DNA from 4 places in the Acidovorax sp. JHL-9 genome. Region 1 is predicted to be linked to each of the others. Evidence: predicted binding sites of a transcription regulator. Region 1 holds the regulator's gene; each other region holds the start of a gene.
What was found. The regulator sigma-54, encoded in region 1, starts transcription at its own class of promoters, with help from an activator protein. The targets are predictions, from matches to a motif close to TGGCANGNAANCTGCTTT.
Positions count from the first base shown of each region.

Region 2: glnA (type I glutamate--ammonia ligase) is a predicted target of sigma-54. The motif match lies at 1,302-1,319, and genes of this name have one in related genera.
Region 3: K225_RS0100910 (urease accessory protein UreD) is a predicted target of sigma-54. The motif match lies at 1,549-1,566, and genes of this name have one in related genera.
Region 4: K225_RS0102445 (TorF family putative porin) is a predicted target of sigma-54. The motif match lies at 2,130-2,147, and genes of this name have one in related genera.

Region 1 covers NZ_AUEX01000004.1:209,925-213,306, forward strand. Annotated here, with positions in the region: gene K225_RS0105115 (class I SAM-dependent RNA methyltransferase) at 1-540, opposite strand, end outside; gene K225_RS0105120 (thioesterase family protein) at 537-1,019, opposite strand; gene K225_RS0105125 (RNA polymerase factor sigma-54) at 1,096-2,685, opposite strand; gene lptB (LPS export ABC transporter ATP-binding protein) at 2,798-3,382, opposite strand, start outside.
Region 2 covers NZ_AUEX01000019.1:4,735-8,116, forward strand. Annotated here, with positions in the region: gene K225_RS0112965 (EI24 domain-containing protein) at 1-376, shown strand, start outside; gene K225_RS0112970 (molybdopterin-binding protein) at 373-1,197, shown strand; gene glnA (type I glutamate--ammonia ligase) at 1,365-2,780, shown strand; gene K225_RS0112980 (hypothetical protein) at 2,992-3,382, shown strand, end outside.
Region 3 covers NZ_AUEX01000001.1:204,495-207,876, reverse strand. Annotated here, with positions in the region: gene urtE (urea ABC transporter ATP-binding subunit UrtE) at 1-620, shown strand, start outside; gene K225_RS0100910 (urease accessory protein UreD) at 660-1,490, opposite strand; gene otnI (2-oxo-tetronate isomerase) at 2,038-2,835, opposite strand; gene K225_RS0100900 (aldolase) at 2,872-3,382, opposite strand, start outside.
Region 4 covers NZ_AUEX01000002.1:181,269-184,650, reverse strand. Annotated here, with positions in the region: gene amt (ammonium transporter) at 1-937, opposite strand, end outside; gene glnK (P-II family nitrogen regulator) at 980-1,318, opposite strand; gene K225_RS0102445 (TorF family putative porin) at 1,360-2,091, opposite strand; gene K225_RS0102440 (YifB family Mg chelatase-like AAA ATPase) at 2,304-3,382, shown strand, end outside.

The DNA.
Region 1 (3,382 bases):
TTCCTTGAGCGGGGCGTCGCCCTTGTCCTCGCGCCAGCCGCGCTTGAACAGCGGCTCGCCCGAGGTGTCGATGTAGAGCGTGGCCTCGTCGGTGGTCAGGTGCAGGTGAATGCGCACGTCGGGCCACTGGGTGTTCACGTCGGGGCGCACGCCGCTCTTGTGGCGAAAGCGGTCGGCCACGGCATCCTTGACCTTGAGCCCCGCGAAATTGAGGCTTTGCAGCGGGCTGTGCTGGGCCGTCACCTCGACCTTGAAGGTCTGGCGCGTGGTGAACCAGATCTCCCAGGCCACGTCGCTGGCCATGCCATAGAGGTCGTTCTCGGAACGGTAGGGCCGGTGCGCCAGCTGCACCAGCACGCGCTGGGCCAGGCGGCTGTGCAGGTTGAGCAGCAGCGCATCGCGCCACGAAGCGCGCAGCAGCACGCCGCCCCGGCCCACCAGCAGGTCTTGCCCCGTGAGGCCGGTAATGCCATGCACCTCATCGGCCAGGTAGCCCTCGACGCCGGCGGCGCAGGGCAGGAAAAGTTGGAGTTGGTTCATGTCGATGGGGAGGATACGCGCTCGGGCAGTACGGGGGAACCGGGCTCACCCGCGCGGGCCAGCAGCAGCTGGCGGATGGATTCAGGGATAACCGCCACCTTGCGATCGGCCTTGCCGATGAAAACGATGCCGGTCTTGCCGCGCGCCACTTCGCGGCCCTGCGACTTCTCGGTCATGCGAAAGACCAGATCGAAACCATAGCGGTTGAAGTCCACGGGGGTCATCTCGACGCGCATGGTTTCGCCATGGAATCCTTCCGACCGGTACTGCGCCACGATGTCACCCACCACGATCGACAGGCCCCCCACATCGGCCTCGGGGAAACCCAGCGACTGGAAGAAGCGCACACGCGCCTCGGACACCAGGCTCAGCAGCTGCGCGTTGTCGAGGTGCCCGCCCTGGTTGACGTGGCTGATGTAGATCTGCAGCTCGGTGGCAAAGCCGAAATGCGCGGGGAGGTCGAAGACGATGCGGGCCATGGCGTGGTAAGCGGGGTGACGGGAGAAAAAACAGCAAACAGGGCACGCTGCAGCAGGCACGCGCCCCCCCAAAAGGCTACAGCGCCTTGCGCAGATTGGCCGGCGCGATCTTGAGCGCCTCGCGGTACTTGGCCACGGTGCGGCGCGCGCATTCGATGCCCTGCTCCTTGAGCATCTCGGCGATCTGGCTGTCGGACAGCGGCTTGGCCGGGTTCTCCGCCGACACGAACTGCTTGATCAGCGCGCGCACGGCGGTGCTCGATGCATTGCCGCCGGTTTCGGTGCCCAGGCCCGAGCCAAAGAAATACTTGAGCTCGTAGGTGCCGATCGGCGTGGCCATGTACTTGGCCGTGGTCACGCGGCTGATGGTGGACTCGTGCAGTCCCAGCTCGTCGGCGATGTCGCGCAGCACCAGGGGGCGCATGGCCAGCTCGCCGTGGGTGAAGAAGTTCTTCTGCCGCTCGACGATGGCGCGCGAGACGCGCAGGATGGTGTCGAAGCGCTGCTGGATGTTCTTGATGAACCAGCGCGCCTCCTGCAGGCGCTGCTGCATGCCCTGGTGGCCCTCGCCCCCCTTGTGGCCGCGCAGCGCACCGGCATAGATGTCGTGCACGCGCAGGCGCGGCATCACGTCGGGGTTGAGCTGCACGATGAAGTTGTGCTGGCCGTCACGCCCGTTGGCGCGCCCGGCTTTGCGCACGATGACGTCGGGCACGATGATGTTGCGCTCCACATCGGCAAACCGGCGGCCGGGGCGCGGCTCCAGGCGGGCGATCAGCGCCATGGCGGCGCGCGTGCGCTCTTCGCCATCGCCGCACAACTGCGTCAGGCGGCGGATGTCACGGCGGGCCAGCATCTCCAGCGGCTGCTGGCACACGCGCAACGCGGTCTGCACGGTACCAGGATCGATCTCGCTGTCTTCGTCGGCGGCCAGGGCCTTGAGCTGCAAGGTCAGGCACTCGGCCAGGCCACGCGCGCCCACGCCCACGGGATCCAGGCTTTGCAGCAGGCGCTGGGCCACGGTGAAACGGTGCACCAGTTCTTCGATCTGCTCCAGGTCGTCCGGCCCGGCCAGGCCGATGGCCAGCGCTTCGAGCGGTTCTTCGAGATAGCCGTCGTCGTTGAGCGATTCGATGAGAAAGCGCAGCGCGGCGCGGTCCACCTCGGACAGGCGCAGTGCCAGCGCCTGGCGGTGCAAGAAGGCCGTCAGTGATTCGTGCGAGCGGGCCAGCTCGGTGGCGTCGGCCTCGTCGCCTTCGGCATCGTTGCGGTTGCGGGCCGGCGCATCGCCACCCCACTCGGCGTCATTGGGCGCCATGTCCACCGTGCCGTCGCCGCTCCAGTCGGGCTCGTCCGCACCGGCGCTGGCCATTTCAACATCATTTTGGCCTTCAGCGCTTGTGCTGCCTGCGCTGGAAGCTCCTGAAAACAGCGCATCGTCCGCGCTGTAGTCATCGGCCTGCGCGGGCATGTCGGCGGTTTCCAGGCCAAACTCCTCGCGCGGCGCTTCATCGGCCGTGCGCTCCAGAAAAGGGTTCTCGTCGAGCATCTGCTCGACTTCCTGCGACAGCTCCAGCGTCGACAGCTGCAACAGCCGGATCGATTGCTGCAACTGCGGCGTGAGCGACAGGTGCTGCGAAACGCGCAGCGAAAGGCCGGGCTTCATGCAACGGCCAACACAAGGGCAGCCATCCGCCCGTCGCCCGGCCGCCCGAAGGCGGTCTGGGGCCCCCTGGGGGGCAGCGACCACACGAAGTGAGGAAGCGTGGGGGCCATGCTCACATCCGGAAGTGCTCGCCGAGATAGACGCGGCGCACCTCGGCGTTGTCCACGATTTCGGACGGCGTGCCCTGGGCCAGAACGCGGCCATCGCTGATGATGAAGGCGTGGTCGCAGATGCCCAGCGTCTCGCGCACGTTGTGGTCGGTGATCAGCACGCCAATGCCGCGCGCCTTCAGGAAACCGATGATGCGCTGGATCTCGATCACGGCAATCGGGTCGATGCCGGCGAAGGGCTCGTCGAGCAGAATGAAGCGCGGCTGGGTGGCCAGGGCGCGGGCGATCTCGACGCGGCGGCGCTCGCCACCCGACAGGGCCAGGGCCGGCGATTCACGCAGATGGTCCACGCGCAACTCCTGCAGCAAGGCAGTGAGGCGTGCTTCGATCTCCTTCCTGGCGAGCGGCTTGCCGTCGTCGCCCCGCTGCAGCTCCAGCACGGCGCGCACGTTTTCCTCGACGTTCAGCTTGCGAAAAATCGACGCCTCTTGCGGCAGATAGGACAGCCCCAGGCGCGAGCGCCGGTGGATGGGCATGTCCGCCACCGAGTGGCCATCGATGCGGATGTCACCGCCATCGCAGCGCAC
Region 2 (3,382 bases), on a different contig from region 1:
CGATGCCTTGGCCGAGCATGCCAGCAAGGAAGAGCGTTGGGAGATTTTGCGCAGCCACCGAGCCAGCCTGCTGGGAATCGGTGTGTTGACCGGCTATCTGGGCGCAGCGCCCAGTCTCGTATGGGCGTCCGGAGTGGTGTTTGCTGCTGCATTTTTCATACTGGTGCCGCTGGCGATCTGGATCTACACACTCGTTTTTGCCTTCTCGTCCCTGTGGTTTGCCCACTATTGCCTTGCAGCTTTGGAGCGCCTGCGATCGGAGGGCAGTGCGCCGTCGCCTCCGGCGGCGTCTGGCGGCGATCAGGCCGCCCTGGCCATTGCAGCCACGCCGGATGCGCCCCCCGACACCTTCATTTCGGAGCACAAATTGCCATGAGTTCGCATATTGGTCTGATCATCGTGGGTGACGAAATTCTTTCCGGCAAGCGTGCCGACAAGCACATGCCCAAGGTGATCGAGTTGCTGTCTGCGCGCGGGCTGGCCTTGTCCTATGCCGACTATGTGGGCGACAGCCCCGAGCGCATCACCAGCACCTTGCGGCGTGCGTTCTCCACGGCCGATATCGTTTTCTCGTGCGGCGGCATCGGTGCCACGCCCGATGACCACACGCGCCAGTGCGCGGCGCGGGCGCTGGGTGTTGGGCTGGTGCTGCACCCGCAGGCCGAGGTTCTGATCCGGGAGCGCATGCAAGACATCGCACGCGAGCAGGGCGTGCCCTACTCGGCAGACCGGCCAGACAATGTTCAGCGGCTCAACATGGGCGTGTTCCCAGAAGGCGCGCGCATCGTGCCCAACCCCTACAACAAGATCCCTGGCTTCAGCTGCCATGGGCCCGGCGGTGGGGCCGTGCATTTTGTGCCCGGCTTCCCGGTGATGGCGTGGCCCATGATCGAATGGGTGCTGGACCACGAATACCCGCATCTTTTCAATCGGTCCCCCCAGACCGAGCGGTCCGTCATTGTCTTTGGCGCCATGGAGGCGGCGTTGACGCCGCTGATGGAGCGCATCGAGCAGGAGCACCCCGGAATCCGGGTCTTCAGCCTGCCCAGCGTTGATCATCCACAATATGGGCGCCACATAGAATTGGGCGTGAAGGGGCCTGCCGCAGCGGTTCCCGCCGCCTGGGCGGACTTGCAGGCAGGGCTGCACAATGTTGGTGCAAATTGTGGCCCAGAATTGGTGCGAAATTTGCGTTGAGCATATTGCGAATGCAGATATGCACATTTTTGGTGATGTTGCGTGCCGGGGATTCTTTGGTTTTGCCCTGAATGCTCCGTCCGAGTGCAGTCATCGCACTCGCCTGGCACGTAAACTGCTTTTCGTTTGGCAGATTTTTTAACAAGCGCTTTACCCAGGAGAACCTGATGGCCAAGACCGTTGCAGACGTGATGAAGCTGGTGAAGGAAAACGAAGTCAAATTCGTGGATTTCCGCTTTACCGATACCCGTGGCAAGCAGCACCACACCACGGTGCCCGTCTCGCATTTTGACGAAGACAAGTTCGTTTCGGGCCATGCCTTTGATGGCTCTTCGATTGCCGGATGGAAGGGCATCGAAGCCTCCGACATGCAGCTGATTCCTGACCCGAATTCGGCCAACATTGATCCGTTTTTCGAAGAAACGACGCTGATCCTGACCTGCGACGTGATCGAGCCCAGCGATGGCAAGTCGTATGACCGCGATCCCCGCTCGGTTGCCAAGCGCGCCGAAGCCTATCTCAAGGCCTCTGGCCTGGGCGATACCGCATTCTTTGGTCCCGAACCCGAATTCTTCATCTTCGATGGCGTGCGCTGGAGCACCGAACCCAACCATACCTTCTACGAAATCGAAGAATACGAAGCACCCTGGAACACCGGTTCCAAGCTGGAAGGCGGCAACCGCGGCCACCGCCCCACCCTCAAGGGCGGCTACTTCCCCGTGCCTCCTGTCGACAGCACGCAGGATATGCGCGCCGAGATGTCGCTGATTCTCGAATCCCTGGGCATTCCGGTCGAAGTGTTCCACCACGAAGTGGCGGGTGCCGGCCAGAACGAAATCGGCACGCGTTTCAGCACCCTGGTCGAGCGCGCCGACTGGACCATGCTGCAAAAGTATGTGATCCACAACGTGGCCAACGCCTACGGCAAGACCGCCACCTTCATGCCCAAGCCCTACCATGGTGACAACGGCTCCGGCATGCATGTGCACCAGTCGGTCTGGAAGGATGGCAAGAACCTGTTTGCGGGCGACGGCTACGCCGGTCTGTCGGATTTTGCGCTGTACTACATCGGCGGCATCATCAAGCACGCCCGTGCGCTGAACGCCATCACCAATCCAGGCACCAACAGCTACAAGCGCCTGGTGCCGCACTTCGAAGCGCCGGTGAAGCTGGCCTACTCGGCCAAGAACCGTTCCGCCTCGATCCGCATTCCTTACGTGGCCAACCCCAAGGGCCGCCGCGTGGAAGCCCGCTTCCCCGATCCACTGATGAACCCCTACCTGGGCTTTGCTGCGCTGCTGATGGCGGGTCTGGACGGTGTGGAAAACAAGATCCATCCCGGCGAAGCTGCCACCAAGGATCTGTACCATCTGCCTCCCGAAGAGGACAAGCTGGTGCCCACCGTGTGCCACAGCCTCGACCAGGCGCTGGAAGCGCTGGACAAGGATCGCGGCTTCCTGACCAAGGGTGGCGTGTTTTCTGACAGCATGATCGACGCCTACATTGACCTGAAGATGGGCGAAGTCACGCGTTTTCGCATGGCGGTTCATCCGGTCGAGTACGACATGTACTACTCGCTGTAATCGCCTGCCCGCAGGCCATTGCATCCCAAGGCGGCGCGAGCCGCCTTTTTTCTTGGGGCGGGTGAGGCGAGAGGGCATGCGCGGGCGCTGCGCCTTCATCGGTGCCATCCTCCCACAATAGCCCGTGGGTCAGCGGGTGGTGAATTGGCGATGTATTGTGATTAGGGGATACTCAACAGCACACCCCTGCATTGCATGTGCGAGAGACCTCATGAATAAATCGCTCACTATCCTCCTGGTTTTTACCGCCATGGCGCCCGCGGCCTGGGCTCAAGACCGCATCTACCGTTGCGGCAATGAATACACCAATAACGCCACGCAGGCCAAGGAGCGCGGCTGCAAGCTGGTCGAAGGCGGCAATGTGACGGTGGTGCAGGGCAGCCGCCCCAAGACTTCGGGCGCTGTCGCGCCGACCACCACCACGGCCTCACCGGCCGGAGCACCCCGCGTGGACAACAACGATCAGCGCGCCCGCGATGCCGATGCCCGTGCCATTCTGGAGTCCGAACTGCGCAAGGCCGAGGCACGCCACGCCGAGCTGCTGAAGGAATACAACGACGGCGCACCCGTGCGCAGTGCGCTGGAGCTGCGCAATCCCCAGA
Region 3 (3,382 bases), on a different contig from region 1:
CCCCCGGCAAGGTCACCGTGCTGCTGGGCCGCAACGGCGTGGGCAAGACCACGCTGCTCAAAAGCCTCATGGGCCTGGTGCCCATCAGAAGCGGCTCCATCAGCTTCGATGGCAAGCCCATCGACAAGGCCACCCCGTACGAACGGGCCCGGGCCGGCATCGGCTTCGTTCCCCAGGGGCGCGAAATCTTCGGCCGCCTCACGGTGGAAGAGAACCTGCGCATGGGCCTGGCCTACAAAAGCGGCTCCACGCCCGTGCCTGCGCACCTGTACGAGCTGTTCCCCGTGCTCCAGCAGATGCTGGGGCGCCGGGGCGGCGACCTGTCGGGTGGGCAGCAGCAGCAGCTGGCCATTGCGCGGGCCCTTGCGCCCGGGCCGCGCCTCTTGATCCTGGACGAGCCCACCGAGGGCATCCAGCCCAGCATCATCAAGGACATCGGCCGCGTGATCCGCATGCTGGCCGACACCGGCGAGATGGCCATCCTGCTCTGCGAGCAGTACTACGACTTTGCGCAGGAGCTGGCCGATGACTACCTGGTGATGGAGCGCGGCGAGGTCATTGCGCGTGGCCCCGGCAGCGAGATGGAGGCGAAGGGTATTCGCAAACTCGTGGCGATTTGATCGTGGGCTCCATGGCAGGTCTGCACCAGCGCCTGTTGCCTACATGGACCAGATGCGGGGCGGTGCGGCGTCGAGTTGCCACAGGGCCGCACGCCATGCGGACCGCACCTGCTGGAGCAGTTGCATCGCCGGCTCTACCTGCGGCGCCAGCACGCGGAGCACCACCACCTGCCCGTTGGGGCTGGTGGCGCCTGCGGTGGCCTTGAGTGCATGGGTGTCCATCAGGGCGCGGGCAGCGTCCAGAGCGGCATCGCGCCGGGCCTTGCCCATCGGGGCGCCCGTTGTGAAGAACAGGCTGGCCACGCAGCGGTGCCCTGCCAGACCCAGTGGGCTTTGCAGCAGGCGCCGGTCGGCAGCATCTATCACGCCGCGCTCCAGCCACAGGCCGGGCACCTCGATGTGCTGCACGAAGCGGCCGGTGTCAAAGGCTTGCCCGGCATGCGGCAGGCCCAGCGCGGTGACATCCCAGCCCATGCATTCGGCACCAGGGGCGATATTGATCGTGAGGTGGTTTTCTGCCTGGCAGGCGTTGTAGCAAAGCGACTCCAGCGGCAGCCATTCCAGGCGGGAGTTTTCTTCGAGTGAGAGGTGTGTGCGCTGCAGGGCGCGCTCTCCGGTGGAGCGGTAAAAGCGCGTGGCACCCGGCGTTGTGACCAGCCCGTGGGCGCCGGGTCCCACAGATGCCGTGATGTCCAGAGTGTCCCCCCCCACCAGACCGCCCGGCGGGTGGACCAGCACGTTGTGGCAAATGCCGTCACCTTCCGGGTACAGGCTTTGCAGGATGCGCAGCGGCCCGTCGTGCTCGAAGCGCGCCACGGTGCGGGCGTTCTCCAGGGTGTAGTTCAGCTGCAGGCGGGCGTACCAGGGCATATCGGATGGACAATGTCGCTACTAAATAAATAGCTGATTATGAGCGTTGGACGAGCGCAAAGCACCCTGTAGGCCAGGGATCAGGTGCCGTGCCAGGCCGCCAGAATCCTGTGTGTGGCGCGCTGGATTTCTCCAGCAACGCCGGGCCCACGCATTCGACGGGGCCAGACGCGGTGGTCGTGCAATAGGCCTCGGCCAGCAGCGTACCTTCGGCCCCGGCGATCACCGCCCCAAAAGGGTGAGTGCCACGCGCCCGAGCGGTGCATGCCCAGGCGATGGCCTGGCGCAGGAGGCGGGTGCCTGTTTTGCCCAGCGGCACGGGCATGTCGAATGCTGGCGGGTGGGTCGCCATGAAGGTGTGCATGGTTGTCTCCTGCAGTGTGCAGGGTGGGCGCGTGTTGCAAGGACCCGCACACTGCCTGCCACCCGTGCCATGGCCATGCATTTGGCGTGCCAACCGCCATGTGTCACACCGCGCAGGAGTGCTGGCCTCCTGACCGTCGGTAAACGTGCCGGGATTTGCACGCTGCAAGACCCCGAGCGCGTTTTACAGCCAGGGCTTGAGCCAGCCCAGGCCGTCCGACGTGGCATGGGGCGCTGCGCCGCGCGCCGGGCGGTACTCGCAGCCGATCCAGCCGCCGTAGCCCAGGCTGTCGAGCAGCTGGAACAGGTAGGTGTAGTTCACCTCGCCCACATCGGGCTCGTGGCGCTCGGGCACGCCCGCGATCTGCAGGTGGCCTACATTGCCGGTGGGCAGGTACTGGCGGATCTTCATGGCCAGGTCGCCTTCCACGATTTGCGCGTGGTACAGGTCCATCTGCACCTTGACGTTGGTCGCACCGATCTCGGCAATCAGCGCGTGGGCCTGGTCCTGGCGGCTCAGGAAGAAGCCGGGCATGTCGCGGCCGTTGATGGGTTCCAGCAGGATCTGGATGCCGTGGGGCGCGGCCTGCTCGGCGGCGTGGCGCACGTTGGCGATGTAGGTGGCACGCACGGTGGCCGCATCGGCACCCTGTGGCACCAGGCCGGCCATCACGTGGATGCGCGGGCATTGCAGTGCCTTGGCGTACTCGATGGCCTTGGCCATGCCTTCGCGGAACTCGGCCTCGCGCCCGGGCAGGCAGGCCAGGCCGCGCTCGCCCGCATCCCAGTCGCCGGGCGGGGCGTTGAACAGCACCTGCTGCAGGCCGTTGGCCTGCAGGCGCGTGGCCAGTTCCTGGGCGGGGTAGGCGTAGGGGAAGAGGTATTCCACCGCTTGGAAGCCGTCGTGGGCGGCGGCGGCAAAGCGGTCGAGGAAGTCCACGTCGTTGTAGAGCATGGACAGGTTGGCGGCAAAACGGGGCATGGGTGTCTTTCTGTCTGGGGGGGTGAGGGCTGGGCCTTACCACTGCGCGCCAAAGGCCTGGCGCAGTTCTTCCATCTGGGGCTCGGTCAGCGGCGTGGGGCGGGGCTGGCACAGCAGCCACAGGCGGGCGGTTTCTTCCAGCTCTTCGAGCACGGCCATGGCGGCGGCGGGAGTGTCGTGCCACACATTGGGCCCCAGCCGCGCCAGCATCACGGCGCGCACGGGGTGGCCCTGCGCGGCATGGCGGGCGATGGTCTGCGCCACCAGTGCCGCCGCAGCCGCATCGCCGGGGCGGTGGTAGGGGATATGCGGCACCCGGCCCACCTTCATGACAAAGTAGGGCGTGATGGGGGGCAGCAAGGGCGCATCGGGCGCGAGCTGGCCTCCTGCCGCCGTGTCGGCATGCAGCGAGCAGGCCACCAGGTGCGTGCTGTGGGTGTGGATGACGCAGCGGGCAGGTGCCGCCGTCGATGCCGAGGCCTCGTAGATCTGCCGGTGCAGCGCAATGGTCTTGCTGGCCCGGTCACCCGCCACCTGCTGGCCCTGC
Region 4 (3,382 bases), on a different contig from region 1:
ACAGCGTGGCAGCGCCCGTGGCCAGGATGGTGTTGATGAAGGCCAGGCCGGCTGCGCCGTTGGCGGCACCGGCCGAGCCGGCGTTGAAGCCGAACCAGCCCACCCACAGCAGCGAGGCGCCCACCATGGTCAGCGTCAGGCTGTGGGGCGTGAGCGCTTCGCGGCCGAAACCGATACGCTTGCCCACCATGTAGGCCCCCACCAGGCCGGCGATACCGGCGTTGATGTGCACCACGGTGCCACCAGCAAAGTCGAGCGCGCCGTCCTTGCCCAGCAGGCCGCCGCCCCACACCATGTGGGCCATGGGGATGTAGCTGAAGGTGAACCACAGCACGGCAAAGATCAGCACGGCAGCAAACTTGATGCGCTCGGCGAACGAGCCCACGATCAGCGCCACGGTGATGGCGGCAAAGGTGGACTGGAAGGCCACGAACACATATTCCGGAATCGTCGGCAGCAGGCCCGACAGCGTGTCTGGCGCAATGCCCTTGAGGAAGAGCTTGTCGAAGCCACCGAAGAACTGGCCCTCGCCGGCAAAGGTCAGGCTGTAGCCATAGACGGCCCACAGCACGGTGATCAGCGCAAAGATCACGAACACCTGCACCAGCACCGACAGCATGTTCTTGGAGCGGGCCAGGCCGCCGTAGAACAGGGCCAGGCCCGGGATGACCATCAGGATCACGAGCAGGGTGGAGGTGAGCATCCACGCGGTGTCGCCCGAATCGAGCTTGGGTGCGGGTGCTGCGGGGGCGGCCTCGGCAGGGGCGGCTGCGGGTGCCGCATCGGTCGGCGCAGCCACGGGGGCGGCGGGCGCTGCGGCTTGTGCCGCCGGAGCAGCAGCGGTGGTTTCGCCCGGGGCGGGCGCCTGGGCCAGGGACATCGATCCTGCGGACAGCAGGCTCAGTCCCAGGAGGAAGGAAGCAAGCAGTTTTTTCATGGCATGTTCTCTCTGTGGAATGCAGCGGGCCCTGGGGCGCGCTTAAAGGGCTTCCTTGCCGGTTTCGCCGGTGCGGATGCGCACCACCTGCTCCAGATGGCTGACGAAAATCTTGCCGTCACCAATCTTGCCGGTGCGCGCCGCACCTTCGATGGCTTCGATCACGCGGTCCACCAGTTCGTCGGCCACGGCAGCCTCGATCTTGACCTTGGGCAGGAAATCGACCACGTACTCCGCGCCGCGGTACAGCTCGGTATGGCCCTTCTGGCGCCCGAAGCCCTTGACCTCGGTCACCGTGATGCCTTGCACCCCGATGTCGGAAAGGGCTTCGCGCACTTCGTCGAGCTTGAAGGGTTTGATGATGGCTGTCACCATTTTCATTTGGGGTTCCTCCGATGGGGCGCCTGCGCGCCCACTGTGAATTACAGGGTTTTGGTGAGCGTGGCGATCACGCGGGCTTTGTTGACGGATCCGAAATAGTCTTTCTTGTTGGCGCCTACGATGGCGGCACCCAGTGTGAGGCCTGCGCCGAAGTCGTAGGCGCCACCGAATTGATAATCCATGTAGTTGGGCACGCCGCTGTCCTGGATGTCACCGGAAAAGCGGGTAAAGCCCACCGCTGCCTTCAGCGTCACCTTGGGCATCACCTCCTGTGCCACCGCGACGTTCAGGTAGCCGGTGTTGCGGCCCCTGAGGCCGGAGCCGGACTTGGCGCCCGCCCAGCCGAAATAGTCCTTGGACACGGTGTGCGAATACTTGGCCGTGAGCGGGCCATAGGTGGCGGCGCCATAAAGCTCGGTGGTGTTGCCGCTGGTGTTGCCGGGGTACAGGTAGCTCAGGGCCCCCACATCCAGGTCCACCTCGCCGGCCTTGAATTTGTAGCCACCGTACAGGTCGGACTCCAGGGAATTGCCGGACAGCCAGTTCACGCTGGAGTTCCAGTTGCCGACATACCAGCCGGTGTCACCAAAGGCATAGTCGAAACCGCCCTGCAACGCGGGCTTGAAGGCGCTGACCTTGCCGGTGTCCTGGTCCTGACCCCGGAACTTGTAGTTGCTGGTCATGCTGACATTGCCGGTGAGCTGGGCCGAAGCCAGCAACGGCAGGGCTGCAACAAAGGCGACGCTCAAGAACTTGATGGATGCGCGGTTCATGTTTCCTCCGGTGGGACAAAGAGTAGGGACAAGCGGTTTAAGCACGGTCCGTGCCATGTTGTGGGCCACCATGGCAACAAGGTCCGCACCCACGGCGTGCATTCGCCCTTACATTGGCAGTGGCGCCGCGCCGTTGCACCCCCTTGGTGCGCAACGCCGCCAGCAGACAACAACCCTCCACCCACCGCACCCATCTGGGGAGAAAACCGTTCATGAGTCTTGCATTGGTGCAAAGTCGCGCGCTCCTGGGGCTGGAAGCGCCCTCCGTCACCGTTGAGGTGCATCTGGCCAACGGGCTTCCCAGCTTCACCCTGGTCGGCCTGGCCGATCTGGAGGTGAAGGAAGCGCGCGAGCGGGTGCGCTCGGCACTGCAGAACGCAGGGCTGGAGTTCCCCCACAACAAGCGCATCACGGTCAACCTTGCGCCCGCCGATCTGCCCAAGGATTCGGGCCGGTTCGACCTGCCCATTGCCCTGGGCATCCTGGCCGCCAGCGGGCAGATCGACGCCAGCCGCCTGGCCGGCCATGAATTTGCCGGGGAGCTGTCGCTGTCCGGGCAATTGCGCCCCGTGCGCGGCGCACTGGCCACCAGCCTGGCACTGCGGGCCCACGGCGTGGCGGTGCGCCTGGTGCTGCCGACCGGCAGCGCCGAAGAGGCCGCCCTGGTGCCCGACGCACAGGTGTACCGCGCCCGGCACCTGCTGGATGTCGTGCGGCAGTTCCTGCCGGCAGGCAGCCAGGAATCCATGGACGACGCCAGCGCCCCGGACGACGGCTGGTGCCTGCTGCAACCCGCGCCGCTGGCCACGCAGGTAGCCTATGCCGATCTTTCGGATATCAAGGGCCAGGCGGCATCCAAGCGCGCACTGGAGATCGCAGCCGCCGGCGGGCACAGCCTGCTGATGATGGGGCCGCCCGGATCCGGTAAATCCATGCTGGCCCAGCGCTTTGCCGGGCTGCTGCCGGCCATGACCATGGAAGAGGCCCTGGAGAGCGCCGCCGTGGCCAGCCTGGCCGGGCGCTTCACCCCCGCGCGCTGGGCGCAGCGACCCACCTGCCAGCCGCACCACACGGCATCAGCGGTGGCACTGGTGGGCGGGGGCTCGCCGCCGCAGCCCGGAGAAATATCGCTGGCCCACCATGGTGTGCTGTTTCTCGATGAGATGCCGGAATTTCCCCGCGCCGCCCTGGAGGCCCTGCGCGAGCCGCTGGAAACCGGGCGCGTCACCATTGCACGGGCGGCACGGCGCGCAGAATTTCCGGCCAGCTTCCAATTGGTGGCGGCCATGAA